DNA from 3 places in the Cedecea selenatireducens genome. Region 2 is predicted to be linked to each of the others. Evidence: predicted binding sites of a transcription regulator. Region 2 holds the regulator's gene; each other region holds the start of a gene.
What was found. The regulator Fur, encoded in region 2, represses iron uptake genes when iron is present. The targets are predictions, from matches to a motif close to ATAATAATGAGAACNACTATCAA.
Positions count from the first base shown of each region.

Region 1: a site for Fur is predicted at 5,284-5,306, ahead of feoA (ferrous iron transporter A). Genes of this name have one in related genera too.
Region 3: a site for Fur is predicted at 1,202-1,224, ahead of ACE38U_RS00855 (TonB-dependent siderophore receptor). Genes of this name have one in related genera too.

Region 1 is NZ_JBHIKW010000017.1:23,396-33,466, forward strand. It holds gene malQ (4-alpha-glucanotransferase) at 1-23, shown strand, start outside; gene nfuA (Fe-S biogenesis protein NfuA) at 146-721, opposite strand; gene gntX (DNA utilization protein GntX) at 780-1,463, opposite strand; gene bioH (pimeloyl-ACP methyl ester esterase BioH) at 1,502-2,275, shown strand; gene feoC ([Fe-S]-dependent transcriptional repressor FeoC) at 2,318-2,554, opposite strand; gene feoB (Fe(2+) transporter permease subunit FeoB) at 2,564-4,882, opposite strand; gene feoA (ferrous iron transporter A) at 4,935-5,159, opposite strand; gene ACE38U_RS20190 (Tex family protein) at 5,610-7,943, opposite strand; gene greB (transcription elongation factor GreB) at 8,055-8,534, opposite strand; gene ompR (osmolarity response regulator transcription factor OmpR) at 8,773-9,492, shown strand; gene envZ (two-component system sensor histidine kinase EnvZ) at 9,489-10,071, shown strand, end outside.
Region 2 is NZ_JBHIKW010000009.1:75,923-85,993, reverse strand. It holds gene speF (ornithine decarboxylase SpeF) at 1-195, shown strand, start outside; gene potE (putrescine-ornithine antiporter) at 228-1,547, shown strand; gene pgm (phosphoglucomutase (alpha-D-glucose-1,6-bisphosphate-dependent)) at 1,591-3,234, opposite strand; gene seqA (replication initiation negative regulator SeqA) at 3,262-3,810, opposite strand; gene ybfF (esterase) at 3,985-4,761, shown strand; gene ybfE (LexA regulated protein) at 4,894-5,172, shown strand; gene fldA (flavodoxin FldA) at 5,352-5,882, shown strand; gene fur (ferric iron uptake transcriptional regulator) at 6,162-6,608, shown strand; gene chiQ (ChiQ/YbfN family lipoprotein) at 6,707-7,033, opposite strand; gene chiP (chitoporin ChiP) at 7,080-8,486, opposite strand; gene glnS (glutamine--tRNA ligase) at 8,950-10,071, opposite strand, start outside.
Region 3 is NZ_JBHIKW010000001.1:174,593-184,663, reverse strand. It holds gene ACE38U_RS00855 (TonB-dependent siderophore receptor) at 1-1,110, opposite strand, end outside; gene treA (alpha,alpha-trehalase TreA) at 1,353-3,104, opposite strand; gene ACE38U_RS00845 (DUF6384 family protein) at 3,271-4,671, opposite strand; gene ACE38U_RS00840 (coiled-coil domain-containing protein) at 4,671-6,050, opposite strand; gene ACE38U_RS00835 (RLV_5639 family protein) at 6,105-7,265, opposite strand; gene ACE38U_RS00830 (serine/threonine protein kinase) at 7,330-8,712, opposite strand; gene ACE38U_RS00825 (hypothetical protein) at 8,751-9,710, opposite strand; gene ACE38U_RS00820 (SH3 domain-containing protein) at 9,827-10,071, opposite strand, start outside.

The DNA.
Region 1 (10,071 bases), on a different contig from region 2:
ATAAGCGGCGTAAGAAAGCGTAATTTGACGACCCTCACCCTAACCCTCTCCCTGGAAAGGAGAGGGAACAGCATGGTGAAACCTACGAGATCTCTTTCCTCCCTCTCCCCTTTGGGGAGAGGGCCGGGGTGAGGGGTTTATCTAATTAGTAATAAGAGTGCTCACCGCGCTGGTGTTCGGTCAGATCACGAACGCCTTTCAGCTCAGGGAACTCAGCCAGAAGCTGTTTCTCGATCCCTTCTTTCAGCGTTACGTCGACCATAGAACAGCCGTTACAGCCGCCGCCAAACTGCAGGATGGCATAGCCTTCGTCGGTAATTTCCATCAGCGTGACGCGGCCACCGTGGCCAGCCAGCTGTGGGTTAACGGTGGCCTGCAGCATGTACTCAACGCGCTCCATCAGCGGTGCATCGTCAGACACTTTACGCATTTTCGCGTTAGGCGCTTTCAGCGTCAGCTGAGAACCGAGCTGATCGGTAACGAAGTCGATTTCGGCGTCTTCGAGGTAAGGGGCGCTCAGCTCATCGACATAGGCGGTTAACTGCTCAAACGGCAGCGCCGTGTCGGTCGCTTCAACCGCATCCGGCGGACAATAAGACACACCACACTCCGCATTCGGGGTGCCAGGATTGATTACGAATACGCGGATTTGCGTCCCTTCTTCCTGATTTGCCAGCAGTTTGGCAAAGTGGGATTGTGCAGCATCGGAAATACGGATCATAACGATTGCTCAATAGTTGACTATTTTAGTCGGTTATAATACGCCCATCGTCGAGGGTCTACAAGGTTCGACACAGGCACCATACCTGGACAGTCGCCGCGCCCTGCTTTTTCAGCAATCGCGCTATCTCCGCAACAGTACTACCCGTCGTCACGACATCATCCACAATAGCCATATGGCGACCCGACACCGGGATTTCAACCCTAAAGATGCCTTTCAAATTCCTCTTTCGCTCTTTGGCCGTTAGCGTGTGCTGCGCCGGTGAAGAACGTATGCGTTTGATGGCAAAAGGGAAATAATTGCAACCCAGCCAGCGAGCCAGTGGGGTAGCAATAAGTGCGCTTTGGTTGTAGCCCCGCCGCCACGCTCTGGCGTGATGTAAAGGCACGCTCAGCACGCTATCGGGCAGTTGAATACGTCCCTTTCGCCTGGATGCTAAAATGCGCAGCAGCAGCAGGCGTGCCAAAGCCGGGGCGAGCGAGGGCGTACCGGTAAATTTCAGGTGATGAATCACTGTGCTTAGCGGCGGCAGATAGTCGGTCACGTAGGTTATTGCGTCCCACTCGGGCATTCGCTGCAGGCAGCGACCGCAGGGCAAACTCCCGCTCAGGGCCGGCAAACCGCACTGTGGGCAGCAGGCCTGTGGCTGAACGAGCGAAGCGGTGCAGCATGAGCAAACTCCCCAGCCTGGGCAGGCAAGCGGTAACTGGCATAGCCAACAGCGGCCAGGGATTGTTAGCATAGCGCTCTCCTTGCTGATGAAAATGAGAACGGTAACCGATGAGCGACCTGTGGTGGCAAACAAAAGGTGAAGGGAATAACGATCTTGTGCTGCTGCACGGATGGGGGCTGAATGCCGGGGTATGGCACAACATAGAAGCCGAACTTGGCTCGCATTTTCGGCTGCACCTGGTCGACCTGCCGGGATACGGCCGGAGCAAAGGTTTTGCTTCACTGACGTTAGAGCAAATGGCTGACATTGTGCTGGCTCAGGCTCCTGAGCGGGCCATCTGGTTAGGCTGGAGTCTTGGCGGGCTGGTGGCTAGCCAGATAGCGCTTGCCAGGCCCGATCGCGTAAAGGCGCTGGTGACGGTAGCCTCCTCGCCGTGTTTTACCGCCGCAGAAGGATGGCCGGGCATTAAACCGGACGTGCTGGCCGGGTTCCAGCGGCAGCTAAGCGAAGACTTTCAGCGCACCGTTGAGCGCTTTTTGGCGCTGCAAACCCTGGGCACGGAAACGGCGCGTCAGGATGCTCGCCTGCTTAAATCTATTGTTCTGGAGCAGCCAATGCCGGATGTGGATGTGCTCAACGGCGGTCTTGAGATCCTGAGAACCGCCGACCTGCGTGCGGGTCTTGCAGAATCAGTTGTACCTCATTTGCGGCTGTATGGCCGGCTCGACGGGCTGGTTCCACGCAAAGTGGTTCCCCTGCTTGATGTCCTGTGGCCGCACTCCAGTTCACTTATTTTCGACAAGGCCGCACACGCGCCCTTTATCTCGCATCCGGCGGAGTTTTGCCAGGCGGTGCTGGAGTGGGAACAGCGTCTTACATAAAAGACGGGCGATAAAAAAGGCGGGGATGGCCCGCCTTCTCTCCTACCTCAGAGCCCAAAGTTCCCGGGCGCACTTTTTCCCCTCAGGGCAGCTTTTACAGCTCCCCGTCAGGCAACTGCTCGGGTCTTCGCTGATGCGCATTGCTTTACCCATGGCTTCCAGGCGATCGAGCATCGCGGCCACCAGCGGCAGGGGCGTAGCAAGCTGCTGGCTTATCTGTTTCGCTTCCAGGCGGCCCTGAAGCGCCAGGGCGTTACGGATATCAATCAGGCTTGCCATAATCGCTCCTTAGTGACAGTCGCCGGCGCTGCTTTGACAGCAGGATGACGGCGTTTTTCTGGTAGCCAGCAGTGAGACATCAACGCGGCTGCGGGCCCGGCGCAGGCCTCCCAGCAGCAGGACGTTGAACAACACGACCGCTAAAATACAGATCAGGCTGAACCTTGGATGTTCGCTGAAGGTGACGCTTTGGTAATACAGCGTAGAGAGCGAGTAGGCGATGTTCAGCCCCCAAAGTACCGAGAATGTCATCCAGCCCCGGCTTGATTCGCGGGCAATCGCGCCCATTACCGAGATGCACGGAATATAGAGCAGGACGAAAATGAGATAGCTGTAGGCGGCGGCTTCGCTACCAAACTTGCTGCTCATGACGCCCATCGGCCCGGAGGACATTTCGCCGTCGCCTTTACTGGCCTCAATCGGGTTCGCCAGCACGCTCAGACTAAAGGTGTTTTTCAGCCCCTGCCAGGTTTCATCGGCGGCGGCACCCAGCTCATCAAGCAGGTTAAAGCTGGCGGCATCAAACTCCTCGTTGTGGATATCTTCGGCGGTATAAAGGGTATTCAGCGTACCGACGACCACTTCTTTTGCCATCGCGCCGGTAAACAGCCCAACGGTGGCCTGCCAGTTGTCGTCGTGGACGCCAATCGGCTTAAGCAGGGGGGTCAACACCCGGCTGACGGAGGCAAGGGCGGAGTCATTTATGTTATCCACCGGCTTGCCGCTAAAGGAGAAGCTGTTCAGTGCGCCGATGAAAATACTCACAATCACGATGACTTTACCGGCGCGAAGCACGAAGCCTTTCAGGCGCTGCCAGGTCTGTAACAGCAGGCTTTTGAGGTGAGGGACGTGGTAAACCGGCAGCTCCATCACGAACGGTGAAGCTTCGCCGCGCATAATTGTGTGCTTCAGCATCAGGCCGGTAAGAATGGCCATTACGATGCCGAGGATGTAGAGCGAGAACACCACCAGCGCGCCTTGCTGACCAAAAAATGCGGCGGCAAATACCGCGAAAATTGCCAGGCGTGCGCCGCAGGACATAAACGGCGCCATCATGATGGTCATCAGCCTTTCGCGCGGAGCGTCAAGGGTACGGGCGCCCATCACCGAAGGTACGTTGCAGCCGAAGCCAACGATCAGCGGCACAAACGATTTACCCGGCAGCCCCAGCGACTGCATCAGGCGGTCCATCACGAAAGCCGCCCGAGCCATGTAGCCGGAGTCTTCGAGGAACGACAAGAACAGGTACATCATGCCGATTTGTGGCACCAGAGGCAGCACGGTGTTGATCCCGCCGCCGATGCCCTGGGCCAGGAATATGGTCAGCCAGTCCGGGAAATGCAGCGTATAGCCAAGCCATTGAATGCCGTGAATAAATATCGCCACCGAGCCGGCGTCAAAAATAGGCTGCAGCGCCCCGCCGATGTTAATCGCCAGCAGGAACATCAGGTACATCACCAGCATAAAGATCGGCAGGCCGAGGTAGCGGTTGAGAATGATTTTATCCATCGCCACCGTCAGGTGGTTCGGCTCGGCGGTCATGCTGTTGCTGACCGCGTCGCAGACTGAAGCGATGCTCTGGTAACGCGCATCGGCAATCAGCAGGGCAGGATCGTCAACGGTTTCTGCGAGGCGCGCGCGGGCAGCGTCAAGTTTGTCTGTGGCATTGCCCGCATAAGCGAGGCTGTAGATATCACCTTCCAGCATCTGCAGCGCCAGCCAGCGGCGTTGTTCAACCGGCATTTCCTGCGGCATGTCCGCGGCCAGGCTTTCCGCCTCTTGCAGTAAAACCTGCGGATAGTGGACCAGTTCGCTTTTTTGGTTGGGCTGTTTGCGGTCAATGGCGAGCTTCAGGCTTTCAATGCCGCGCCCGCGGGTGGACACCAGCGGCACGACCGGGCAGCCAAGACGGGCGGCGAGCGCGTCGATGTCGATGCGAATGGCCTGCTTCTCGGCGATATCCAGCATATTAAGCGCGACCACGCACGGAATGCCCAGTTCGAGCAGCTGCAGCGTCAGGTAGAGGTTGCGCTCAAGGTTTGAAGCATCCACCACGTTAATGAGCAGGTCGGCGTCGCCGCTGAGGATGTAATGACAGGCAATTTGCTCATCGAGCGAAGTCTGCGACGAAATGGTTGTGAGCGAATAGGTGCCGGGCAAATCAACCAGCGTTACCTGGTGCTCAAGCGTGGAAAACTGACCTTCTTTGCGTTCTACGGTGACGCCAGCCCAGTTTCCCACGCGCTGGCGGGCACCCGTCAGCTGATTAAAAAGCGTGGTTTTGCCCGAGTTGGGGTTGCCGATTAAACCTATGGTTAAGTTTTTCATTTTGTTCGTGGACTTCGTTGAGTTTGCAAAAAGCGCGTACGCTCACCCGTCGTTAAACGACAGCTTCGATATTCACCAGCGCGAGATCTTTTTTGCGCAGCACCAGGCTTACGCGGCGAGTTTCGATATGAATAGGATCGCCCAGAGGCGCCACGCGAACTACGTTAAATGAAGATCCCGGCAGCATGCCGAGCGACAATAATTTCTGGCGATAAGCCGGGCTGATTTCATTGGCGAAACCGGTAATTTTCCACGCGCTATTCGGTATGAATTGCATAGGACCTACTTAGAGCTGGGCTCTGCATTGACGCTGACTGAATGAAGGCTTTATCCGCGAGCTATGCGCACGATAAAAGCTGATTACGGCATCGGAAGAAAGAGAAGAAATATCGTTCAACACAATGATAATGAGAATGGTTAACGTCGACAATATTTATTTTTCTTTCAAAATTTTACTGAAATTCTTATTTAAGGGGCATTTAGGGCGCGTGGATTATTTATGGGGTTGCGAGATGTTTTGATTAATTGACTGAAAATTATAGTGATACTTTAATCGTGAAGAAGCGAGAGTGTTATTTTACTATTAACGATGTTACAGGAGTGATAATTACTGGTTTCTTAGTAGGATAAATATTGAAAATTGATTTAAATCAAAATTAAGTTATTTTTCTGCTTCTGGCAGGGCGGTGAAAAATAAATCCTCTCCCCGAAGGGAGAGGAAAGACAATTAACGCTTTTTGCCCATTGCCGCAGCCAGGGCATCCATCATGGCGCTATTTCCACCGCTGGCGTTGTCACGCCCGCGTGGTTTTTGCTGCGCTGCCGGTCTGCCTTTTTGCTCGCGAGGGGCGTTACCGCCGTTACCGCGACGGCTGCCGCTCTCGCCCGGCTGTTCGTCGAGGCGCATGGTTAAGGCGATGCGTTTGCGCTGCAGGTCAACCTCAAGCACTTTGACCTTCACGATATCGCCCGCTTTCACCACTTTGTGCGGATCGTCGATGAACTTGTCGGACAGCGACGAGATGTGAACCAGCCCGTCCTGATGCACGCCAATATCCACAAACGCACCGAAGTTGGTGACGTTGGTCACTGCGCCTTCCAGCACCATGCCCGGCGTCAGGTCGTTCATGGTTTCCACGCCTTCGGCAAACTGTGCGGTTTTAAACTCAGGGCGCGGGTCGCGGCCCGGCTTTTCCAGCTCTTTAATAATGTCCGTCACGGTAGGAACCCCGAAACGCTCATCGGTGAACTGGCTGGCTTTGAGGTCGCGCAGCTCGCTGCTGTTGCCCATTAGATTCTGCAGCGCCTGCTGGGTTGCGGCCAGGATGCGTTCGACTACCGGATAGGCTTCCGGGTGAACGGTAGAGGCATCCAGAGGGTTATCGCCGTGGTTAATACGCAGGAAGCCCGCGCACTGCTCGAAGGCTTTTGGCCCCAGGCGGCTAACTTTCAGCAGCTGCTGGCGGTTCTGGAAGCGGCCGTTTTCGTCGCGCCAGGTGACGATATTCTGCGCCATCATGCGGGTCAGGCCGGCAACGCGGGTTAGCAGCGGCACGGAAGCCGTGTTCAGATCCACGCCAACGGCGTTTACGCAGTCTTCGACTACGGCGTCCAGCTTCCTGGCCAGCTGAGTCTGGCTGACGTCGTGCTGATACTGGCCCACGCCGATAGATTTCGGGTCGATTTTCACCAGCTCGGCCAGCGGATCCTGCAGGCGGCGGGCGATGGAGACGGCCCCGCGGATAGAAACGTCCAGGTCAGGGAACTCCAGCGCTGCCAGTTCGGAAGCAGAGTAGACGGACGCGCCCGCCTCGCTGACGATAACTTTCTGTGCGGTGACTTTCGGGAACTGTTTTTGCACATCCAGGAAGAAGCGCTCGGTTTCGCGGGATGCGGTACCGTTACCGATAGCGACCAGCTCGACGTTGTGCTTCTCGCAAAGTGCAGCCACGGCGACGGCAGCTTTTGCCGCCTGGCCGGTATGCGGATAAATGGTATCGGTGGCAACCAGCTTGCCGGTGGCGTCAACCACCGCGACCTTCACGCCGGTACGCAGGCCTGGATCGAGTCCCATCGTGGCGCGCAGGCCAGCCGGTGCCGCCATCAGCAGGTCATGAAGGTTACGGGCGAAGACGTTAATCGCTTCGTCTTCCGCGCGTTCGCGCACGGTGCCCATCAGCTCGGTTTCAAGATGCATCAGCACCTTGATGCGCCAGGTCCAGCTCACCACGGCCTTGCGCCAGCTATCGGCTGGGGCGTTGTTCAGGCGCAGATTGAGATGGTTGATAATCAGCTGTTCGCAATAGCTCTCGCGCGGTGGCTCATCGAACTGCGGGTCGGCATTCAGCGACAGCTGTAATATGCCTTCATTGCGCCCGCGGAACATCGCCAGCGCGCGGTGGGAAGGAATGGTGGCAATCGCTTCGTGGTGGGCAAAATAGTCGCGAAATTTCGCGCCTTCTTCCTCTTTGCCGCTGACAACGGCCGAGACCAGATGCGCATTTTTCCACAGGTAATCGCGGACTTTGGCCAGCAGCGCGGCGTCTTCAGCGAAACGCTCCATCAGGATGTAGCGTGCGCCGTCCAGCGCGGCTTTGATGTCGGCCACGCCTTTGTCGGCGTCCACGAAGCGGGCAGCTTCCTGCTCCGGGTCGTGTGAAGGTTCGTTCCACAACAAATCAGCCAGCGGCTCAAGGCCTGCTTCGATAGCGATTTGCCCGCGGGTACGGCGCTTGGGTTTATACGGCAGGTAAAGGTCTTCGAGCTCGGTTTTGCTCAGCGTGCCGTTGATGGCACCGGCAAGCTCGTCGCTCAGTTTGCCCTGGTCTGCAATGGATTTGAGAATGGTCTGGCGGCGTTCTTCCAGCTCGCGCAGGTAGCTAAGACGAGTCTCCAGTTGACGCAGTTGCGTGTCATCCAGACCGCCGGTGACTTCCTTACGATAACGTGCGATAAACGGCACGGTATTCCCTTCATCCAGCAGGCGAACGGCAGCTTCTACCTGTTCGTTTCTGGCCTGAAGCTCACCCGCAATAATGCGGCAAAGCGAATCATTCATCATGGCTTTTCATCTGTGTAGTACGGAAAATTCAGCAAACAGTTATACGGATCGGGGCACGAAAATGCCAGCCACCGACCCCCGGATATTGGGTTTCAGACAGTTCTGTGCGAATTATTCAGGTTTAGGATACTCAATTTCATTGACGTACCACTGTGCTTCTCCCGCTGGAGTTTGCACCACGGCTAAATCGCCCACCTCTTTTTTTAGCAGCGCTCGCGCCATCGGCGAGTCGATAGAAATGTAGTCCTTGCGGCCAAAGATCTCGTCGTAGCCGACGATGCGAAAACGCAGCAGGTCGCCGTCGTCGTTTTCTATTTCGACCCACGCGCCAAAGAAGACTTTGCCTTCCTGCTGCGGCGAGTAATCGACAATTTTCAGCCGTTCCAGCGATTTAGTGATGTAGCGAACCCGGCGGTCAATTTCACGCAGGCGTTTTTTGTTGTACTGGTAGTCGGCGTTTTCGCTACGATCGCCAAGGCTGGCGGCCCAGGTCACTTTTTTGGTCACCTCAGGGCGTTCTTCACGCCACAGGTAATCCAGCTCTTTTTTGAGCTTTTCGTAGCCTTCACGGGTGATTAACGGCGTTTTCATCTTTTTGCCCTGCAGCCTGTAAAACCAGAGTGTGATTTAAACCGATGCTCAATGAAGAATGCAACCGGTGCATTTTGGGAAGCAAGTCACCAAATTTTGATTTAAAACGTTGATAACCGACTGTTTAATATGCTTTGTAACAATTTCGACTAGAATGTATACCAGAATTGACTGGTTGTATTAGCGCAGTTTTTTAAGAATACACACTCAACTGTTCGAGCCTTTGGGAGTACAAACGATGCAAGAGAACTATAAAATTCTGGTGGTCGATGACGACATGCGCCTGCGCGCGCTGTTAGAGCGTTATCTCACCGAGCAGGGCTTCCAGGTTCGCAGCGTCGCCAACGCCGAACAAATGGATCGTCTCCTGACCCGTGAATCCTTCCACCTGATGGTGCTGGACCTTATGCTGCCGGGCGAGGATGGTCTCTCTATTTGCCGTCGTCTGCGCAGCCAGAGCAACCCAATGCCGATCATCATGGTGACCGCGAAGGGTGAAGAAGTTGACCGTATTGTCGGTCTGGAAATCGGCGCGGATGACTATATTCCTAAGCCGTTTAACCCGCGTGAGCTGCTGGCCCGTATTCGTGCCGTACTGCGTCGCCAGGCCAACGAACTGCCGGGTGCGCCTTCTCAGGAAGAAGCGGTTATCGCGTTCGGCAAGTTCAAGCTGAACCTCGGCACCCGCGAAATGTTCCGCGAAGACGAGCCAATGCCGTTAACCAGCGGCGAGTTTGCGGTACTGAAAGCGTTGGTAAGCCACCCGCGCGAGCCGCTTTCCCGCGATAAGCTGATGAACCTGGCCCGTGGCCGTGAATACTCCGCGATGGAGCGTTCCATCGACGTACAGATCTCCCGCCTGCGCCGCATGGTGGAAGAGGACCCGGCGCATCCGCGTTATATCCAGACCGTTTGGGGCCTGGGCTACGTCTTTGTCCCGGACGGTTCTAAGGCATGAGGCGAGTTCGCTTCTCACCAAGAAGCTCGTTTGCCCGTACGCTGTTGCTGATCGTCACCTTGCTGTTCGTCAGCCTGGTGACGACCTATCTTGTCGTTCTGAACTTCGCGATTTTGCCGAGCCTGCAGCAGTTTAATAAGGTGCTGGCGTACGAAGTCAGAATGCTGATGACCGACAAACTGCAGCTCGAAGACGGCACCCAACTTGTGGTGCCGCCGGCGTTTCGTCGCGAAATTTACCGCGAGCTGGGTATTTCGCTTTACTCCAACGAGGCGGCGGAAGACGCGGGTCTGCGCTGGGCACAGCACTACGAGTTTCTGAGCCAGCAAATGGCGCAGCAGCTCGGCGGTCCGACCGAAGTGCGCGTTGAGGTGAATAAAAGCTCGCCGGTAGTGTGGCTGAAGACCTGGCTGTCGCCGAACATCTGGGTGCGCGTGCCGCTGACCGAAATTCATCAGGGCGATTTCTCCCCGCTGTTCCGCTACACGCTGGCAATAATGCTGCTGGCGATAGGCGGCGCGTGGCTCTTTATTCGAATACAAAACCGACCGCTGGTCGACCTGGAGCACGCCGCGCTAC
Region 2 (10,071 bases):
GGCGCCTTGCCTTACCCACCGGGAGTGCTGTGCGTAGTGCCGGGAGAAATTTGGGGGGGTTCCGTACAGCACTATTTCCAGGCGCTGGAGGACGGCATTAACCAGCTTCCCGGCTTCGCGCCGGAATTGCAGGGCGTGTACATCGAAGAGTGCGACGGACGTAAACGCGTCTGGAGCTATGTGCTGAAACGCTAATTTCCCACCACTTTCACGTTGAGACTTTGATTATGGCAACGCAAAAAAGCAACAAGATGGGCGTGGTGCAGCTGACTATCCTCACCACGGTGAACATGATGGGCTCGGGCATTATTATGCTGCCCACCAAGCTGGCAGAAGTCGGGACTATCTCGATTATCTCCTGGCTGGTTACCGCCGTCGGCTCGATGGCGCTGGCCTACGCCTTTGCCAAATGCGGGATGTTCAGCCGCAAATCCGGCGGTATGGGAGGGTATGCCGAATACGCTTTCGGCAAATCCGGCAACTTTATGGCCAACTACACCTACGGGGTATCGCTGCTGATTGCGAACGTTGCGATTGCTATTTCGGCTGTGGGCTACGGCAGCGAACTGTTCGGCGCGATACTGTCGCCGGTGCAAATTGCTATCGCCACTATCTGCGTACTGTGGATTTGTACCGTCGCCAACTTCGGCGGAGCGCGCATAACCGGGCAGTTGAGCAGCATTACCGTCTGGGGCGTGATAATCCCGGTGCTTGGACTGTCGATAATCGGCTGGTTCTGGTTCAGCCCTTCCCTGTATGCCGAATCGTGGAACCCGCACCATGTTCCGTTCTTTGAGGCCGTTGGTTCTTCTATCGCGATGACGCTGTGGGCCTTCCTTGGGCTGGAGTCCGCCTGCGCCAATACCGATGTAGTGGAAAACCCGGAGCGCAACGTGCCAATTGCCGTGATGGGCGGCACGCTGGGCGCGGCGGTGATTTATATTATTTCAACCAACGTAATAGCCGGGATTGTACCCAACGTCGATATCGCTAACTCTACGGCACCGTTTGGCGTGGCTTTTGCCCAGATGTTTAATCCGACGGTCGGCAAGGTGATCATGGGTCTGATGGTGATGTCGTGCTGCGGCTCGCTGCTCGGCTGGCAGTTCACCATCGCGCAGGTGTTTAAATCATCCGCCGATGAAGGCTACTTTCCGAAAATCTTCTCCCGCTTGTCAAAGGCTGACGCCCCGGTCAAAGGCATGCTGATCATTGTTATGTTCCAGAGTTTGCTGTCGCTGATGACCATCAGCCCTTCGCTGAACAAACAGTTCAACGTGCTGGTTAACCTGGCGGTGGTCACCAACATCATCCCTTATATTCTGTCGATGGCGGCGCTGGTGATTATTCAGAAACTAGCGAAGGTAGAGGCAGGTAAAGCGAGGATGGCGAACATAATTGCCCTTATTGGCGCGATTTACAGCTTCTACGCGCTGTACTCTTCCGGGGAGGAGGCAATGCTCTATGGTGCGATGGTGACGTTCTTAGGCTGGACGTTGTATGGCCTGGTGTCACCGCGTTTTGAATTAACCGACAGGCACATCTGATAAAAAAGGGAGCGGTAATTCGCTCCCTTTCTTCACAGTACTTTTACTTCGCGTTCTTCAGCACTTCGCTGACAATCTCTACCGCTTCTTTCTCAATCTGCTCGCGGTGCTCTGCGCCCAGGAAGCTTTCACAGTAAATTTTGTAGGCGTCTTCGGTGCCGGAAGGACGAGCGGCGAACCAGCCGTTCCCGGTCATCACCTTCAGACCACCGATGGAAGCGCCGTTGCCCGGTGCTGCCGTAAGGCGGGCGGTGATCGGGTCACCTGCCAGCGTGTCTGCACTGACCATTTCTGGCGACAGCTTAGACAGCGCGGCTTTCTGTGCGGAGGTCGCCGGAGCCTGAATACGGTTGTAGCTTGGTGCGCCAAAGCGTGCCGCCAGCTCGTCGTAATGCTGCTGCGGGTTTTTGCCCGTTACGGCGGTGATTTCTGCCGCCAACAGGCACATGATGATGCCGTCTTTGTCGGTCGACCATGGCGTGCCGTTAAAACGCAGGAACGATGCCCCGGCGCTTTCTTCACCACCGAAGCCGAAGCTGCCGTCGAACAGGCCGTCGACGAACCACTTAAAGCCAACCGGGACTTCCACCAGCTTGCGGCCCAGGTCTTCCACCACGCGGTCGATCATCGCGGAAGAAACCAGGGTTTTGCCTACCGCTACATCTTTGCCCCACTGCGGACGATGCTGGAACAGGTAGTTAATAGCCACGGCCAGATAATGGTTAGGGTTCATCAGGCCAGCAGGCGTAACTATACCGTGGCGGTCATAATCCGGGTCATTAGCAAACGCCAGATCGAATTTGTCGCGCAGCGCCAGCAGGCCCGCCATCGCACATTCGGAGGAGCAGTCCATGCGGATTGCGCCGTCTTTATCGAGATGCATAAAGCGGAAAGTCTGATCGACCTGATCGTTAACGATGGTCAAATCCAGGTTGTAGTGCTTCGCGATACGGTGCCAGTATTCGATCCCGGAGCCGCCGAGTGGGTCAACGCCCAGCTTCAGGCCTGCTTTTTGAATCGCGGCCATGTCGACGATATCCACCAGGCCTTCGATGAACGGCTGAACCAGATCCTGCTCCTGAACGTGGCCACTTTCCCAGGCTTTATCCAGAGAGATACGCTTCACGCCTTTCAGGCCGTCGGCCAGCAGCGCGTTAGCGCGATCTTCAACGACTTTGGTGACGTTGGTATCAGCCGGGCCACCGTTTGGCGGGTTGTACTTAATACCGCCGTCGTCCGGTGGGTTGTGGGATGGCGTGATAACAATCCCGTCCGCCTGAGCGCCGCCCTTTTGGTTATGCACCAGAATGGCGTTAGAAACCGCCGGCGTTGGGGTGTAGCCGTTATCCTGCTGCACAATAACGTCCACGCCGTTGGCAGCCAGCACTTCCAGCACGGAGATAAACGCAGGTTCGGACAGTGCGTGGGTATCTTTGCCCACATAGCACGGACCGGTGATCCCATTCTTCGCACGCTCTTCAGCAATAGCTTGCGCAATCGCCAGAATATGAGGTTCGTTAAAGCTATGACGCGCCGCACTGCCGCGGTGGCCGGAAGTCCCGAATTTCACCGCGTGTTCACTATTACCCACCACAGGCTTCAGCACGTAATACTGCGCCGTAAGCTGGGCTACGTTAATCAAATCGCTCTGTTGTGCAGGCTGGCCCGCACGATCGTGGTTAGCCATTGGCTCTTCCTTACTGACGCCAGGTTTTTAAATAGTGCCGCAAACCTTTTCAATCAGCTCCGCAGGGAACTGCATTGACTGCATGATGTGTTCAACCATGCTGCATTTACGACCAGTATTCGTATTGGTGATCACCCAGTATGGGGTGCCCGGAACATGTTTAGGCTTGGTTTGATTGCCGTTTGCCAGCAGCGTTTGCTCATCACCGGCAAAATAGACGCGAGTGCGGCCATGCAGGGATTCTGTCGCTTCGCCGAAGGTCTTCGCGTCCAGCTGATACAGCGTGGACAGCACCATCATAAAGCGGTTTACGGCCTTATTCTGAGCGGCATATTCATCCGAAAGCAGCAGCTCACGAACGGCGCGCACGCGGTTGCGGGCGGTGTTCGCAGGCTTCTCTTCAACAACGGGAGCCGCAGCGCGCTCAGGCGCGGCTGGCGTAGGAGTGGCTGCTGGTGTTTGCCCGGCGGTAAATTTAAGCATGCGCCGTAAAATGTCTGACGCGCTCTCGCCAATGTGCTTAGTCTGACTGGCAATGTAGCGGTAAAGCTCGTCATCAACTTCGATTGTTTTCATCTTAATCCAGTACGATATCTTTTCTGAATACAAGTCGTTGGGAGTATAGGGTCAAATCCCAACAGCGAACAGGAGGGGCGACTCAAAGTCAGAGTAAACTGAATATTTGCCGCACGCCCGCAGGAATGCCAACATGATACCCTAACCAAACGAACCAAAATAAAGAACTTTGCCATGAAATTAAATGCTCGCCTGCAAACTGCGCAACAATCGAATAGCAATTCCCCTATCGTACTGATCCACGGCCTGTTTGGCAGCCTGGATAATCTCGGCGTGCTGGCGCGGGATCTGGGTAAAGATCATACTTTGCTGCAAATAGATCTGCGTAACCACGGGCTGTCTCCGCGCAGCGACGATATGAGCTATGCCGCAATGGCCGGCGACGTTCTGGACACGCTTGATGATTATGGTATCGAGAAAGCCACGTTTATCGGTCACTCTATGGGCGGCAAAGTGGTGATGGCGCTGGCGGCTCTTGCCCCCCAGCGCATCGATAAACTGGTGATGATTGATATCGCTCCGGTTAACTATCAGGTTCGCCGTCACGACGAGATTTTTGCGGCGATTCGTGCGGTCACTGAAGCAGGCGTTGAGACTCGCCAGCAGGCGGCGCAGATCATGCGCGAACACGTAGAAGAAGAAGGCGTCATTCAGTTTCTGCTGAAGTCTTTTGCCGACGGCGAGTGGAAGTTCAACGTGCCGGTGCTTTGGCAGCAATACGAAAGTATCGTTGGCTGGCAACCCGTTCCCGCCTGGCAGCATCCCGCCTTATTCATCCGTGGCGGGAACTCGCCGTATGTTGATGAAAGCCACCGCGAGGCGCTTTTAAGTCAGTTCCCGCAGGCTCGTGCGCACGTCATCGCTGGCGCGGGCCACTGGGTTCACGCTGAAAAACCGGAGGCAGTTTTACGCGCAATTCACCGATTTATCGACGCGGAACCGAAAAACTGATTAAAAACAGAACGACCGGCCAGCAGAAGTCGCTAACGCGTTGGCGGGAATGGCGCGCTGATGTATGATGGCGCGCTTAATTGCACCGGCACCCTGCCCCTGCAGCCAGAATTTCCTGTCAGTATCCTAATCATGGCAAAAGAACAAACGGACCGTACTACATTAGATCTGTTCGCGGACGAGCGTCGCCCCGGGCGGCCTAAAACCAATCCGCTCTCGCGCGATGAGCAGCTGCGTATTAATAAACGCAATCAGCTTAAGCGCGACAAAGTGCGTGGTTTGAAGCGAGTTGAGCTAAAACTGAACAATGATGCGGTCGACGCCCTCAACCAGCTTGCCGACGCCCGCAGCATCAGTCGTAGCGAACTGATCGAAGAGATGTTGCTCGAGCAGCTTAAAAAGCTGGGATAGCGCTTTCTGTTGCCCTGCCCGTCATCTGAAATCTCAAAAGGGTGAGCAAAACCATGTTGCAGACTGTGCACCCCGCCGTGATAGCTGTTTCCGCTGGTGGAGCTGTTCTGCTATGATTGCCCTATACGTGGGCATTGAACGGCCAGCATACTATTAAGTTTCAAGAGGTTATTTTACTCATGGCAATCGTAGGCATTTTTTTCGGCAGCGACACCGGTAACACCGAAAATATCGCAAAAATGATTCAAAAACAGCTCGGTAAAGACGTTGCTGAGGTGCATGACATTGCTAAAAGCAGCAAAGAAGATCTCGAAGGTTTCGACATTCTGTTGCTCGGCATCCCAACCTGGTACTACGGCGAAGCGCAGTGCGACTGGGATGATTTCTTCCCTACTCTCGAAGAAGTCGATTTCAACGGTAAGCTGGTTGCGCTGTTCGGCTGTGGTGACCAGGAAGACTACGCGGAATACTTCTGTGATGCGCTGGGTACCATTCGCGATATCATCGAACCGCGCGGCGCCGCTATCGTAGGCCACTGGCCGACCGCGGGCTACCACTTTGAAGCGTCAAAAGGCCTGGCAGACGACGACAACTTTGTCGGTCTGGCCATCGACGAAGACCGCCAGCCGGAACTGACCGCCGAGCGCGTTGAGAAGTGGGTCAAACAGATTTCTGAAGAACTGAATCTGGCCGATATTATTAACGCCTGATTTGTCTGGCGCAAATGCAGCGTTTGCGCCATCTTGATAGCTTGTAGCAATGAAAATAATTGCTACAAGTTTGTAACTTTCTCGTACATCCCTGTACAATGTCTTCCTGACAGCTTGGCTGATAATTACTGTAAATGGCGACGCCGCCACGATTTTTCAGCCTCATTTTGCACCATACTTGCGGTTCCCATTTAGAAGCAGCAGTTCTATAATGAGACGCATTACTCTTTACGCTCACTGCAGTTTGAGCGAATCGTTAAGCAACAGGACACTTTCCGCATGACTGACAACAATACCGCATTAAAGAAGGCCGGCTTGAAAGTCACGCTTCCGCGATTGAAAATCCTCGAAGTGCTGCAAGAGCCGGTAAATCATCACGTCAGCGCGGAAGACTTATATAAACGTCTGATCGACATGGGCGAAGAAATAGGCCTGGCGACGGTCTACCGCGTGCTGAACCAATTTGACGATGCCGGGATCGTGACCCGCCATAATTTTGAAGGCGGCAAGTCCGTTTTCGAGCTGACCCAGCAGCATCACCACGATCACCTTATCTGCCTCGATTGCGGCAAAGTAATCGAGTTCAGCGATGATTCTATTGAATCGCGCCAGCGTGAAATTGCCACACGCCACGGTATCCGCCTGACTAACCACAGTCTCTATCTGTACGGACACTGTGCCGAAGGCGACTGCCGCGAAGACGACACCGCGCACGATCCTAAATAAGTAATCCGCATTAACGAACGCTGCCGAACAGGTGGCGTTTAAAAGCAAAAACCGGCAGGTTTCCCTTGCCGGTTTTTTTATTGACTGAAAAAACGTAATCAGCTGTTATTCGCGCGAATTTCTTGCCAGATTTTATCGCAGCGAACCTTCGCGGCTTCATCATTCCCGCTCTTTCTTGCCTGAATGCATTTCTGATAATCCAGCACGCTCACGGTCTCTTTTTCAACAAACGCTTTGTGCTGTTTTTCCTGGCGCAGTACGTTCAGCACGCTCTGGCAGGCTTCGATTTTATCCGGGTTGCCTTCTGCGGTATTGATACAAGCGCTGTAAGCCTGCTTCAGATGTGAATCTTCCGGCGGAGCCGGGGGCTGAACGCAGGCGGAGAGCGTGAAAGCCACGGCGGTAACCAGCAGGATTTTTTTCATGTTCAGTTCCTTATAAAAAACGGGCGCTTGCGCGCCCGATTTAGCATTAGAAGATGGTGAACGGAGCAATAACGATAAATTTCACGTCACGCTCATCCTGGAACATGTTGCCGTAACCACCGCCCCAGCTTGGGATATCGGAGTGGTTGTCGTACTGAGTGAAGTGCAGTTTGAACAGCGTACCTTTCGCACGGCCTTCCTGCACGGTGTACATTGCGTCGAGGCTGTATGAAGACTCTTTGATCTTGTTGGATGCGATATCCTGACGGTTACCGGAAGCATCAAGCGCCCATGTGGCTGGTTTTGCATCCCATGCATAAACATAGGAGCCCCCAACAGCCCAACCCGGCAGATTCCAGTTGCTCAGGTCATACATTGCGCCGAAGAACACGGCTTTTTCGCCGTTGGCGTTGAAGTCAGAACGGTTATCCCACCACACATCGAGACGGCCGTTTGAAGAGGCATAGGTTGGCGTCATACGCTGCAGGAAGTAACCCTGCTGGCCTTCTGCCTTCACCATGGTCCCTTCCAGACGCAGGTCAACCTGGCCAATTTTGTAGCCTAAGGTCAGCGCCTGCAGCCACGCGGTACCGTCATAAATATCGTTGATGGTGTTGTTAGAGGCTTTATCACGGGTGCCGTAGAACTGGTAGCTGGTGCTCAGCGGGCTGCCTGCAACGTCAAATTTGTAGCTCGCTTTCGCGAAGTACTGGTCAACAAAACCTTCAGCCTGACCAAATGCCCCTTCCAGAATCAGGTCATTTTTGAAGTCATATTTCGCGCCGATGGAGTGCAGATAATCAACTTTGGTCTTTTTGTCGTTCTGGTAGAACTTGTCCGTTTCCAGATGCCATGGAGCCTTGTACTCGTTGGTCCACATGTAGGAGAAGCTCAGCGCACCTGCATCGCCATAGTCGAATGCCGCCCCAGCTTCAGCCCCCTGATAGGTACCAGGCATGAAGCTCCAGTGTGGCGCTAACAGCGTTTGGCCGGTTGGCTGGATATAACCCGCACGAGCCCAGACCGGGCCGTACTTAAATTTAGCGGCCGCTTTATAAAGGCTGATGCCGCCTTTATCGCCGGAGTAGTCTTCGCTGTAGCCTTTGTTTTTAGAGGAGAATGCGATTTCGTTTGGGTGGCCGCTGGCGCTGTCTTCGGCCATCTCAATGGCGGTGAAAGCGGCGATATCCAGGCCAAACATGTCGGCTGCGTAGCCGGACTGGAAGTCCAGGTTAGCGTTCCAGGTTGAGTGTGACAGGTTAGTTTTGTACTTACCGTCGGTCACATCTTTACGGTCACGTTCGCGCTGCCAGTAATAGACGCCACCGGTCAGCGTTGAGTCATCAACAAAGCCCGCAGCGCTAACCTGCGGAGCCACTACAAAACCTGAAAGAGCGGTAACGCTTGCAATAGCAAGAGCAAGCGCACTACGTTTGCCACTAAACGTACGCATAGTTAAATTCCTCTTTGACGTAAAAATCATCGTCTGACGTGAAAAGCGCCATTGACGAAAAAAGTAAAATTGCCCAAAGGCTAAAAGCGGTTTCTACCTGACACACCCGCATTACTGCTGCTCATAGACTATTTTTCGCGACGCGAATTATCAATGACTTTGTATCAGAGATTTCCTGGAGTATGACAGAGAGCACATAATCTATGTGCATTTGTAACAAAATCGCTCAGCAGATGCTTAGCCCGCAATCCGATTAATTAACCACATAAAATTCTTTTGAGAGCGCTTTCATTATAAGCATCAGGATATTACGGAGAAGAGATGACTGAGTGCGAGGGAATGATCTGAAGAGTGTAAATGAGAATTAATTCGCATCGCGAATGTGTACTGCTCGTTAATACCAGGTAACCAGAAAGAAAAAACGCCGCATTGAGCGGCGTTTTTATCAGACGATTAACGGCAATTATTCGCCGATTTTAGCCCAGGTATCGCGCAGGCCAACGGTGCGGTTAAATACCAATTTTTCGGCCGTCGTGTAACGGCTGTCGAGGCAGAAGTAACCTTCACGCTCGAACTGATAAGCCTTACCTTTTTCTGCGTTCTGCAGGCTTGGCTCAACGAAGCCCTGACGAATAACCAGTGAGTCAGCGTTAATGGTCGACAGGAAGTCCTCCGCAGCGCCTGGGTTTGCAACGCTGAACAGGCGGTCATACAGGCGGATTTCAACCGGCAACGCATGTGCGGCGCTCACCCAGTGAATCACGCCTTTAACTTTGCGACCGTCTGCCGGGTCCTTGCTCAGGGTTTCCGGGTCGTAGGTGCAGTAAAGCTCGGTGATATTGCCTTCCGCATCTTTTTCAACACGCTCGGCTTTGATCACATACGCATTACGCAGGCGAACTTCTTTACCCAGCACCAGGCGCTTGTACTGCTTGTTCGCTTCTTCACGGAAGTCAGCCCGGTCGATATAAACCTCACCGCTGAACGGCACTTCACGGCTGCCCATCTCAGGTTTGTTCGGATGATTAGGCATGGTCACCGTCTCTTCTTCACCCTGAGGATAGTTAGTGATGATAACTTTCACCGGATCCAGCACGGCCATCGCACGCGGTGCGTTCTCGTTGAGATCGTCACGGATGCAGGATTCCAGAGAAGCCATTTCCACGGTGTTGTCTTGCTTGGTCACACCAATGCGCTTACAGAATTCGCGAATAGAAGCTGCGGTGTAACCACGGCGGCGTAGGCCCGAAATAGTCGGCATGCGCGGGTCATCCCAGCCTTCAACAATCTTCTCGGTCACCAGCAGGTTAAGCTTACGCTTGGACATGATGGCGTATTCGAGGTTAAGGCGAGAAAACTCGTACTGGCGCGGGTGAGCAGGAATAGTGATGTTATCCAGCACCCAGTCATACAGACGACGGTTATCCTGGAATTCCAGGGTACACAGCGAGTGGGTGATCCCTTCCAGCGCATCAGAAATGCAGTGGGTGAAGTCGTACATCGGGTAGATGCACCACTTGCTGCCGGTCTGGTGGTGGTCGGCAAACTTAATGCGGTACAGCACCGGATCGCGCATCACGATGAA
Region 3 (10,071 bases), on a different contig from region 2:
GCCGGTCGCGAAGTCGGCTTCCAGCTGATTGTCGATGGCCCAGGCGTCCAGCGAGGAGTTTTCGCTGCTGTAATAGCGCGAAAGTTCATTGTGAGCGGTGTCCGCCCAGCCAATCTGATAGGCCTGGCGTAGCGCCACGTTAGAGTGGGTATAGCTGGCGTTCGAGCGGAACGACCAGACATCGTCGAAGGCGTGAGCAAACTCGTAGCTGTAGATCTGCTGGTGGCGCTTGAAGGCGTCATCGCCCGGTTGCACATCAGAGAACCCGGTATCCAGCTTGCGTCCCGTTGTGGTATAGAGGCTGCCGTCGCCCGGAACGGAACCGTGGAAGCCGCCGGACGGATCTTTTTCCAGGTAAGCTCTCAGCACCAGAGACGTAGCGTCGTCAGGTTGCCACAGCAGAGAAGGCGAAATGGCGTAGCGCTCGTCGCGCGTGTTTTCATACTGCGTATCGCTATTTTTGGTCAGGCCGGTGATGCGGAAGGCCCACTGGTCGTTAATCGCGTTGGTGTAATCAAACGCCGTGCCGTTGGTATTGTGATTGCCGTACATCGCCCGCACGTGGCCTTCTTCAACAAACTGCGGGCGTTTCGAGGTTTCCATCACCAGGCCGCCCGGTACGGTCTGGCCGTAAAGTGCGGAAGAGGGGCCTTTAATGACATCAAGGCGTTCCAGGAACCACGGATCGACCTGCACGACGTTAAAGCTGCCCGCGTCGCTCATCAGGCGCAGACCATCAAGGAAAATGTTATTTACGTCACCACCGTGGAAACCGCGTAGCGCAACGGTGTCGTAGCGAGTTGCGCCGCCGGCAAAACCGGTAAAGACGCCGGGCGTGTAGTTCAGCGCGCTGTTAATGGTCTGCGCGCCCTGGTCTTCCATTTGCTGGCGAGTCACCACGGAAATGCTTTGCCCGGTGGTTATCAGCGGCTCGTCGGTTTTGGTTGCACCGCGGGTTGTGGTGGCGGTGTAACCCATCGTTGGAGAGGTTGCGGTATCGGCAGGTTTGGCGGTGACAACCAGCGTGTCTTCAGCCGATGAAGAAAAAGGGGCGATGAGAGCAAGCGCGCAGAGTAAAGCGGAGCGCTTTACGGTAAAAGCCTTTATCATTTTTTTGTCCGGAAGTATTGAGGTCATCATCCTGATGGAATTCCTCCGTCGGCCTGCGACGGGAAAACGCGGTTTCTACATGCGATTTCGAATGCGAATTATTATCGTTATTATTAGCTGATACAAGCGATACTGCGCTTTTTTATGCGTGAAAGCCCATGAAATTACTGATGATTTCATGGGCTTATTGTTTTAAATGAAATGATTAAGTTGAGGTAACGGCAGCCGTAGCCGCCGTTATTTTACTGCTTTGGCTTGTCTGCCGCGGGCGGTGTGGCTGTTTTCTCTGCCGCCGGTTTAACCGGATTGGTTACCGGGCCGGGGGTTGCCGAAGGCAGCTTGTCCGGGGCATTGTCGCAGGGCTTTTCTTTATCGCAGAGCAGGTCGAGCATTTTCAGCGCGACGCCGTTAGTCCAGCCGAAGCCGTCCTGCAGTGGGTATTCGCCACCGCCGCCGCCTGTTCCGCTGGTGGTGACATCGTATTTCTCAACCAGCTTCTGCTCTTTGTTGTAGACGTTCTGCACGTTGCTCAGGAACCGGAAGCTCACCTCCAGCGCCAAATCTTTGTGCCCGTAGTTTTGCAGGCCTTCGGTTGCCACCCATTGCAGCGGCGCCCAGCCGTTTGGCGCATCCCATTGCTGGCTGGTTTTGACGCTGGTGGCGGCCAGCCCGCCCGCGTTGAGCAGATGCTGGCGCGTAGCCTTCGCCATTTTATCCGCTCTGTCCTGCGAGGCGACATGCACATAAAGAGGGAACAGCGCGGCGGCGGTTAGCTGATTGCGAACCGTATTGCTCTTAAGGTCGTAGTCCGCATACCAGCCTTCTTTGGCGTTCCACAGGTTTTGCTCAATGGCTTTTTGACGGTCATCGGCGGCCTGTTTATAGCGCTCTGCTACCGCACTATCTTTTGCCAGTTCGCTGGCGTGAGAGAGCGTTTTCTCGAGTTGATAAAGTAGCGCATTAAGGTCAACGGGCACGATGCTTGTGGTTCTGACCGTACCGAGCTGCGTCGGATTGTCCATCCAGCGTGAGCTAAAGTCCCAGCCGGATGCCGCGGCGGCTCGCAGGTCGCGATAGATATCGGTTGCCGCACGTGCTGGCGTACTCTTCGCCGTGGTAACGTCGTCGAGATAAGCCTCGGTGCGCGGCGTGTCTTTATCATCCCAGTAGCGGTTGAGCAGGGCGCCATTTTTAAGCTTAACAACGCGCTCATGAGCATCGCCTGGCTTCAGGCCGTCGCTGCCCTCCATCCACCAGCTATATTCTTGCTTCAGCTGCGGCAAATAGGTTGTATACACGCTGTCGCCTTTATTCTGCGCGAGCAGTTCAACCATCATGGCGAAGAAAGGCGGCTGCGAACGGCCCAGATAATAGCTGCGGTTGCCGTTGGGTACATAACCCCTGGTATCGATTTCGTGCGCGAAGTTGTCCACCATGTTCTGCACATCGTCCCAGCGGCCGCTCTCGGCCAGGCCCAGCAGGGTGAAATAGCTATCCCAATAGTAGAGCTCCTGGAAGCGGCCGCCTGGCACAACGTAAGGTTTTGGCAGCGGGAGCAGCGGGTTCCATTTGTTGGTGCTGTCGGCGGAGCGGGTCAGCACCGGCCACAGCCCGTTAATGTGCTCCCGCAGGCTTTCTCCTTCCTGCGGCTTATAGTTATCCTCGTTCTTCGGCAGGATAAAGTTCACGTCAACAAAGTGGCGCAAATCAAACCCGGATAGCCTGCGCTGCATGCGGTAATCGGCAAGGATCATCAGCGGATCGCCTTTAGGCACCGCATCAGCAAAAGTTTTCTGGTCGGGGAATAGCTTCGCTGTCTGGACATCAATAAACAAAGGCCCAAAAAGCTCGTCGGGCGTTTGAGGCTGGGGAGGGCGTTCGGTTTCCTGGGCTGCAAATGAAGCAAGCGGCGTGAGGCCAAATACGGCACCGGCAACGGCCATCTGGGCCGCAAGACATAGCGCATGAGGCCGGTGCAAAACGGGTTTTATCATCATTCCTTCTCCTTCGACGGGACGCAACACGCTACGTTGCGATCAACTCCCTGAAAACCTTAGTTGAATTTTCCGAATTTCGGGTGTCATTGACGATAAAAATGCAAAAACCAGACAATTTACCGGCGTAAAAAAGCCCCGCATAGCGAGGCGTGATGGGATGGCATTACCAGCTCAGAATTCGACCGTCCATTACCGGGCGTTTGTAGCGCACCGTAAGCTGATTGGCTGGTTTATTGCCCACGATGTAGTTATCGATGTGGCCGTCCTCCTGCTTGTCTTTTTTCAGCTTCTCGAATTCGGCCTGCGAGATTCGAATGCCGAAGGTGGTCGTCTTGCGTTCCCGTCCGGTTTCACTGTCTTTTACCCAGACGGACTGCGGCACGCCCCGACTGTTTATCGCCTCGGTAATCAGGTACCAGCTGCGGCCTCCTGATTCATCGTAAGTTCGCTCCACGCCGGATTTTTCCCCGATACGATCTACGACGATGAAAGTTAGAGGTTCAACGACATACTCGTACATTTCATTCATACGATTAATTGCTTCAATCCATTCCGGAGGCGGGATTATCTCGGTATAGCCGCGTTCGGCTAAGCTACGCTCCAGCCCGCCGATAAAATCGCTAAGCGTTTTTCTGTCTTGACTGGAAAGAGGAAGCCCGAGAAGCTTATTTTTCTTTTCTGCAAAAATCTTTATCCGCTCGGCACGCGTTTTTTGCTGTTCTACGGCGGTGCTGACCTCTGCCACGGTAGCCTCTACCGTCGTGCTATTTTGCAATATAGCCTGTTTTGCTGCGTCGAATTTGGCCGCAACGTCAGAAGACTGGCTGAGGAATGTCGAGAACTGTGGATCGGCGGTAATCTCCTGCAGCGAGCCGTCAGCACGCAGCAGGCGGGTAACGTCGACGATAAGATTATTGGCGTTTTGCAGGAGATCTCTTTGTTTGTCATTCAGCGCCGTCAGCGACTGGAACTGCTCCTCGCGCTGCGCACGGGCATTCTCCATTGCCAGATTTTGTGGCTGCTGGTGGATAAACTGTTCCAGCATACCGTTTACCTTATCTTCGACCTCAGCTAAAGGCTTCATGGCCCAGACAAGTGTCGCCTTATTGGCAACATCCAGCGTCCCTTTTAGATACCGGGCAATGCCCGTCAGGTCGTGGTTTCTTTTTATCTGTAGCGAAATGCTGTTGTTCAACGCTTCCAGCTGGCTACGGGCATCATAAATCCGGTAACCCATAAACAGTGCGCTACACAGCACCAGAACGCCCAGTCCTTTTAGCCATTTGGAACTGGTCAAATAAAGGCTTGAGCCCAACCGCTGGCCGAGGGTTAACGGCGGTGACTGGTAGCTCAAACGGTGCGTGAACCAGTTTTTCACGCCTTCTTCAATAAGCTCGTCGTTAACGGACGTACCCGACTTCTGGTAGTAATCACGTATGCGCTGGCTGATTTTCTGCCGTAAAAGCGGTAAGTCTAAATGCTCTTCAACGGCAATTTGCCGGGCGTGCAGCGCGTCGATGATAGCCATCGCCCCAAGCTGATCGCTGAGTTTTACCTTATCCATCAGAAACTGTCCGTTGTCCGGTAACTGCCGCCACCGGTTGAAGAAGAAGAGCTAAAGCCTCCGCCTGAGCGCCTGCTGGAAGACGAGCCGGATGACCATGTCGTGCTGGAGGTAGCTCGACGACTGCTGCTATAGCCGCCTGTTGTTGCCGGTTTAGGACGCTTGCGGGAGGCGGCGGAGATTTTATTCATAATATCGCCCAGGCTTTGCTCGCCGTGCATATAGCGCTTGATCTGTTTATCTTCGCTATCAAGCAGGCCCCATTTAAACTCAAGGTCGGCATTATTGAAGCCATGCTGATGGAAAGAACTCTCCAGGGATTCGGCCCGATTAAGATCGTTGCGTGCCGCCTCAAGGTCGGTTTGAGCCGCTGCAATACGGCCACCGGTACTCGTCTCCTGAGGGATAAGCGTGCGTATTCTTTCGAGCATAATATCGTCTTCGGGCGAAGCGGTTTGCGTCACCAGTTCGCTGAGCTTTTGCTGCGGCAGCCGAGACATTTGTTCCGACAGGCGTCGCATAATTCGCTGAAAATTCTCACCTTCTCCGCTGGCATACTCCTGCATTTTAAGCTGCAGCTGGCTGACCTTTTGCTGGCTTACGCTCAAATTAGCTTCCAGCGCCTCAAGGCGCTGATAAAGATCGGGCAGGCCGATATTCCTTTCAATGCGGCTGACAAAAGCAGTGAAACGATCGTTACGCGCTATAGCCTGCTGCTCAAGGGTTTGTAGCTTAGTTTCGGAGGCTTTTTGCAGGGCAAAGAGCATTCGGTAATTGGCCACGTTATCGTTAAAGCGGCACAGGCCTGCAATCCAACCGTCCAGGCTGCGGCGAAGACGCCATGCGCGATATTGCTCGGTAGCATAACCTTTGTTCAGCAGGTAACTGAACAATTTCTGCTGACCGTAAACAGCCGTTTTTTCTGCGACTTCGGCCTTGAGTTCGACGTGAAGTGCCGTTTGTTTCTCTAACCCGGCCGAGAAGTTTTCCTTGTCCAGCCGCGCCTGCTCTGCTTGCGAGTCTGCGGCAAGCTGAGCGTCTCGCTCGGCTTCGTGCTGGTCTATTTGCTCATCCAGCGTGGCCAGCGCGCTTTGATGCTGCTGAAAGCGTTGTTCTTCGGCAACCAACTGCTGGCGGGTAAGGGCAATTTCGTCGTTCAACTGCTGCAGCAGAGGCTGAATGTTTTGCTCATCGACATCAACGGATGAAGATTCCTGCAAAAGCAATGTCGCCATTTTTTGATAAAGAGAGGCAATTTGCTGCTGTAGAGAGAGCTGCTGGCCGCGCAGCTCGGCCACTGAGGCTTCTACCGATGAGAGCAGCAGACGCTGGGTCGCGGTATTTTGCGCTAACGTCCTTGCCAGTTTATAGGCTTCCATTAACTCGGGTTCTCCGTAAATCGGTCCGGCATATCGGCGTTGAAACTCTGGGTATCAGCGCGTCAATTCTGCTTTAGTGACGATGCTGGTGAAGCGGCGCTTACCGTCCTCAACAACCGCAGCAAGTTCTTCAGCGTTCCTGGTGGCTTCGCCGCGCAGCTCTTCAATCATGTTATAGCTGGACTCCTGGAAACTGACGATAGCGTTAACCAGTGAACGCACGGACTCGGCTTTTATGGTTGAGCCGTAGCCGGCCTGCAGCCCGGCTTCGAGCTGTTTTGTCCCGTTTGAAGCAATAGTGTTAAGGCCCTCGTTGATGCCGGCCTTCATGGCTTCCAGTGTTTTGGTACTTTCATCGAGGCCCTGAAGTGAGGTCATCGAGGCAGAGAGCGCGGTAAAGACGATTTCGTTGGTCGCAAAGAAAGTCACCCCCTGGCGGTATACCCGTTCTTTAATCGCGTTAGTTTGCTGTAATCGGGCGAACACTGCCTCCGCCGCGTTGTAGGCGATAAGCAGGTTATCGGAGAGATCTTTGACGATTTGATAGCGCTCGTCTTCTTTTTGCATGGCGCGCAGGGCTTCATCCCTGACTAATTCACGGCGTGAACGTTCTGAGCCTTCAAGGTTCTCCGTACTGTCTGCGGCTGCCTGCGCGCTCTGCAGCGTCTGGCGGCAGTGCTCTACGCGTTGCTCTGCCAGCGTCATCAGCGCCATAGCATCCACGTGGGCTTCTTTCAGCCCAAAACGGAAGTCCTGGTAGGCGTCGAGAATAACTTTTTCGCGGGAGATTTGCTCATCAGACGCTTTGGCGACTTCGAGCCAGGTCTTTTTAATGGCGTTAAAACGATCTGGAATGGAGCCGCGGCGGAGGGTCATCCAGCCGGACTTAATTCGCTCCACCAAATCCAGTTTGCCGTCGTCCAGCCAGTCCACCATTTGCGTGGCGTCCTGGCGGATAGAGTCGAAAGCGGCGACGATTTTGGTCTGCCGGTTGGCGACGTCCATGCTTGAAATATTGTCGCGAACGACGGCGTTAAAAGCGCTTTGCTGCTGCAGCGTCCTGCCGATAGTGGTCACACGGTCGGCGTCCAGGTCCACAATAGCATCCAGCAATACAAGCACCGGCGTCTCGGCCTCTGGCGCGGGCATGATGCCCAGTTTCTGTAACTTCTGTATGGCACGGGTGGTATAGCTGGCTACGGCAGATGTCATCATCGCTTCCTTTGTTGATGTCAAAATATTTCAGCCAGCACTATACCCTGGTGTTTTGCCCCTGTAATTACCCCTGTGGATTTACCAGCCACGTGCCTGGGTTCGCCACCACAATGGTTTGCTTGCGGGATTGCTCGCCGCCGCTAAGAGTGAGCAGATATTTTCCAGCTGGAAGCTGCAGCGAGGCAAAGCCGTTGGCGGCAGGCGTGACCTTTTGCGCTTTGCCATTAACAGCCAGCTGTTCGCCTTCGTTCATACGGACATAGACGCGAGCAAGGGCACTCTCTGCAGCGGTTGCGGCGGGTGCGCCACCCACCTGCGGCGTGCTTTGGCTGGCAACAACCGGCTCGGCGATGGTCTCGGGGGCAGGAGCCGAAGTGCCACCGCCGCCAAACAGCACCGCGCCGACAATCAGGCCAGCGACGGCGCCAGCGCCAATTTGCAGGGCCGATTGATAGCGCTTCCAGAGCGGGAGAGTCGCGGTGTCTTCAGGCTCTTCTACCGGCACCAGGGCGGTACCGGTTTTCTTGTTGCTGACCAACTCCCTGACGTCGCCGACGGGGATGTCCAGCAGGGCGGCGAAGGCATCAATCGACTGAGGGCGATCCTCCGGCTTCAGCGACAGCGCTTTATCAACCGCCTTCAACAGGTTCAGGGAATAGCCTTCGGGCTGGCTTTCCGCGAGCGTAATACAGCTGTCCTGGATGCTGCGGGCCACGCTTGCAGGTGGCGCGCTGCCGGTGATGAGCGTATACAGCACGGCGCCGACGGCGTAGATGTCCGTCCATGGGCCAAGCTGGCTGGCCAGGTCCCCGGTGTACTGCTCCAGCGGCGCGAAGCCAGGGTGGAGCAGGGTGTTGCCTTCATCCAGTGACGCCTGACCGCCACGCGGCGCGCCGGTATTGAGCAAAATAGGCAGGCCGTTATCCTGAATCTGGATGCTTTTGAGGGACAGATTACGGTGAAGATGTTCAGCCGAGTGCAGCGTGGCCAGCGCGCCACACAACATCGGCAGCATGCGGCGGATCCACGCTTCATCAATCAGTCCCGGCTGCTGTTTTTGAAGTTCATCAAGCGTAATACCGTTGTAGAACAGCGTGACCACATAGGCGGTATTGTTATCGCTCCAGATGCGTAATACCTGGGGCAGATTAGGGTGATTAAAGTGGGCCAGCTGGCGCGCTTCCTGCATAAAGCTGTTCAGGCCGGTGGTGTAAACCAGGTGGTCGCGTTCGCTGTGCAGCACCAGCTCCTGCACGTCATTGCGCATGACATAGGCTTTCGGCATATATTCGCGTACTGCCACCACTCTTTCGAGCTGGTGATCCCAGGCCCGGTAAAGAATGCTGGTCATGCTGGCGTCGATAGCTTCCTGAATTTCGAATTCATCAAAGCGGTAGCCAGGCGGCAAAGCGTTGGGCACTCTTGGTATAAAATCGTTATCTATCATGATGTTCTCTGCGCGAGGTCGTGCAACATGCGACAAGTTTATTTTTGGGCGCGCCAGGCACCGGCGGCAGGGTCGCGCAGCTGCGGGTGCAGCGACTCGACCAGCAGCAGCGTAATCGCCGCATTAGGTGCCAGCCAGCCGGACCAGACTTTACGCACCTCGTTCAGCCGTGTTTGAAGACGCTGCTCGTCAAGCGCCATGTCCCGAGGCACTTCCACGGCGACGGTGCCGCTGGCTTTCCAGCCGTTAATTTCCGGGTGATAAGGCAAAATTAACCAGCTTTGCGGCGCCTGCTCGCTGCTGACGACCATGCGTTCATTGTTAACGCTGGTAATCAGCAGGCTGTCGGCATCGGCCGCCGGGTTAAGCCCGCTAACCGGGAAACCGTGTACGAAGGTCATTACGATGCGTTTTTCACCGCCGTTGCCGCGCTGAATGACCTCGCTGCTGCCGTTCAGCCAGCCGCCTTTTTCACACTTGCCGTTTTCTTTGCCGGGAATAAACAGCGCGCTGCTGCCGGCGTCACCCTGCCAGAAGGTTCGTAAATGGCAGCCGTCCTGCAGGGTAAATTCCAGCCATGGGGTGCGGTCTAGTGGGGTGGAAAGATCTTCCGGGCGTTCGTTACGGGTGGCAACGGAAGACAGCGGAGATTCAATAGCGACCTCCCAGTCGCTGGCTTTTGAGGCAGAGCCGCGGGCAAGAGAAGCGCCTTCGGTATCCTCCAGTTGCCAGCTTACGCGCTCAATTTCGCTGCACTGGTTTTCCAGCAGCGCGCCGAGGCGGGGCATAAACGTCTTGAGGATGAGCGGATTCTTATCACCGTTTGCCACAATGCGCACCGGCAGTTCGCTTCCACACCAGCTTTGCGGGGCATTGCTTTTAATATTGTCTATCCACACGTCCAGCTTCTGGGAAGGCGACTGAACGATGCGATAGTTCCCTGCCCAGACGGTAGTTGATGCCAGCAGCAACGCCATACCCGAAAGCCAGAGTTTCATAAAAATCCTTGTTAGCCTGTGTGTAAAGAGCGGCAACATTAAGCCAGTCCGGATTGCCCGGCCGGCGGCTGCCTCGCTCTTGCGGTAGTCAATGATAAAGCCCCCGAAGGGGAAGTTTAGTTAATGATCCACGTTCCGTTATCGGCGTTCTGGCAAGCTTTGCTTTTATTATCTACCGCAACGCAGGTGGATTTTTTAGCCGCGCGACGAGGGCGTGGGCGGTCTTTTTTTAACGTTTGGTTATAAAGTTCACTTTTCACCAGCGCTCTAAGCGGCACATAGCCCAGAAGTTCTGGTTGATCCTGTTCGGCGATAGCAAACCAGTGGTTCTCTACCTCGCCCAGCACGGTGTAGCTTTGGC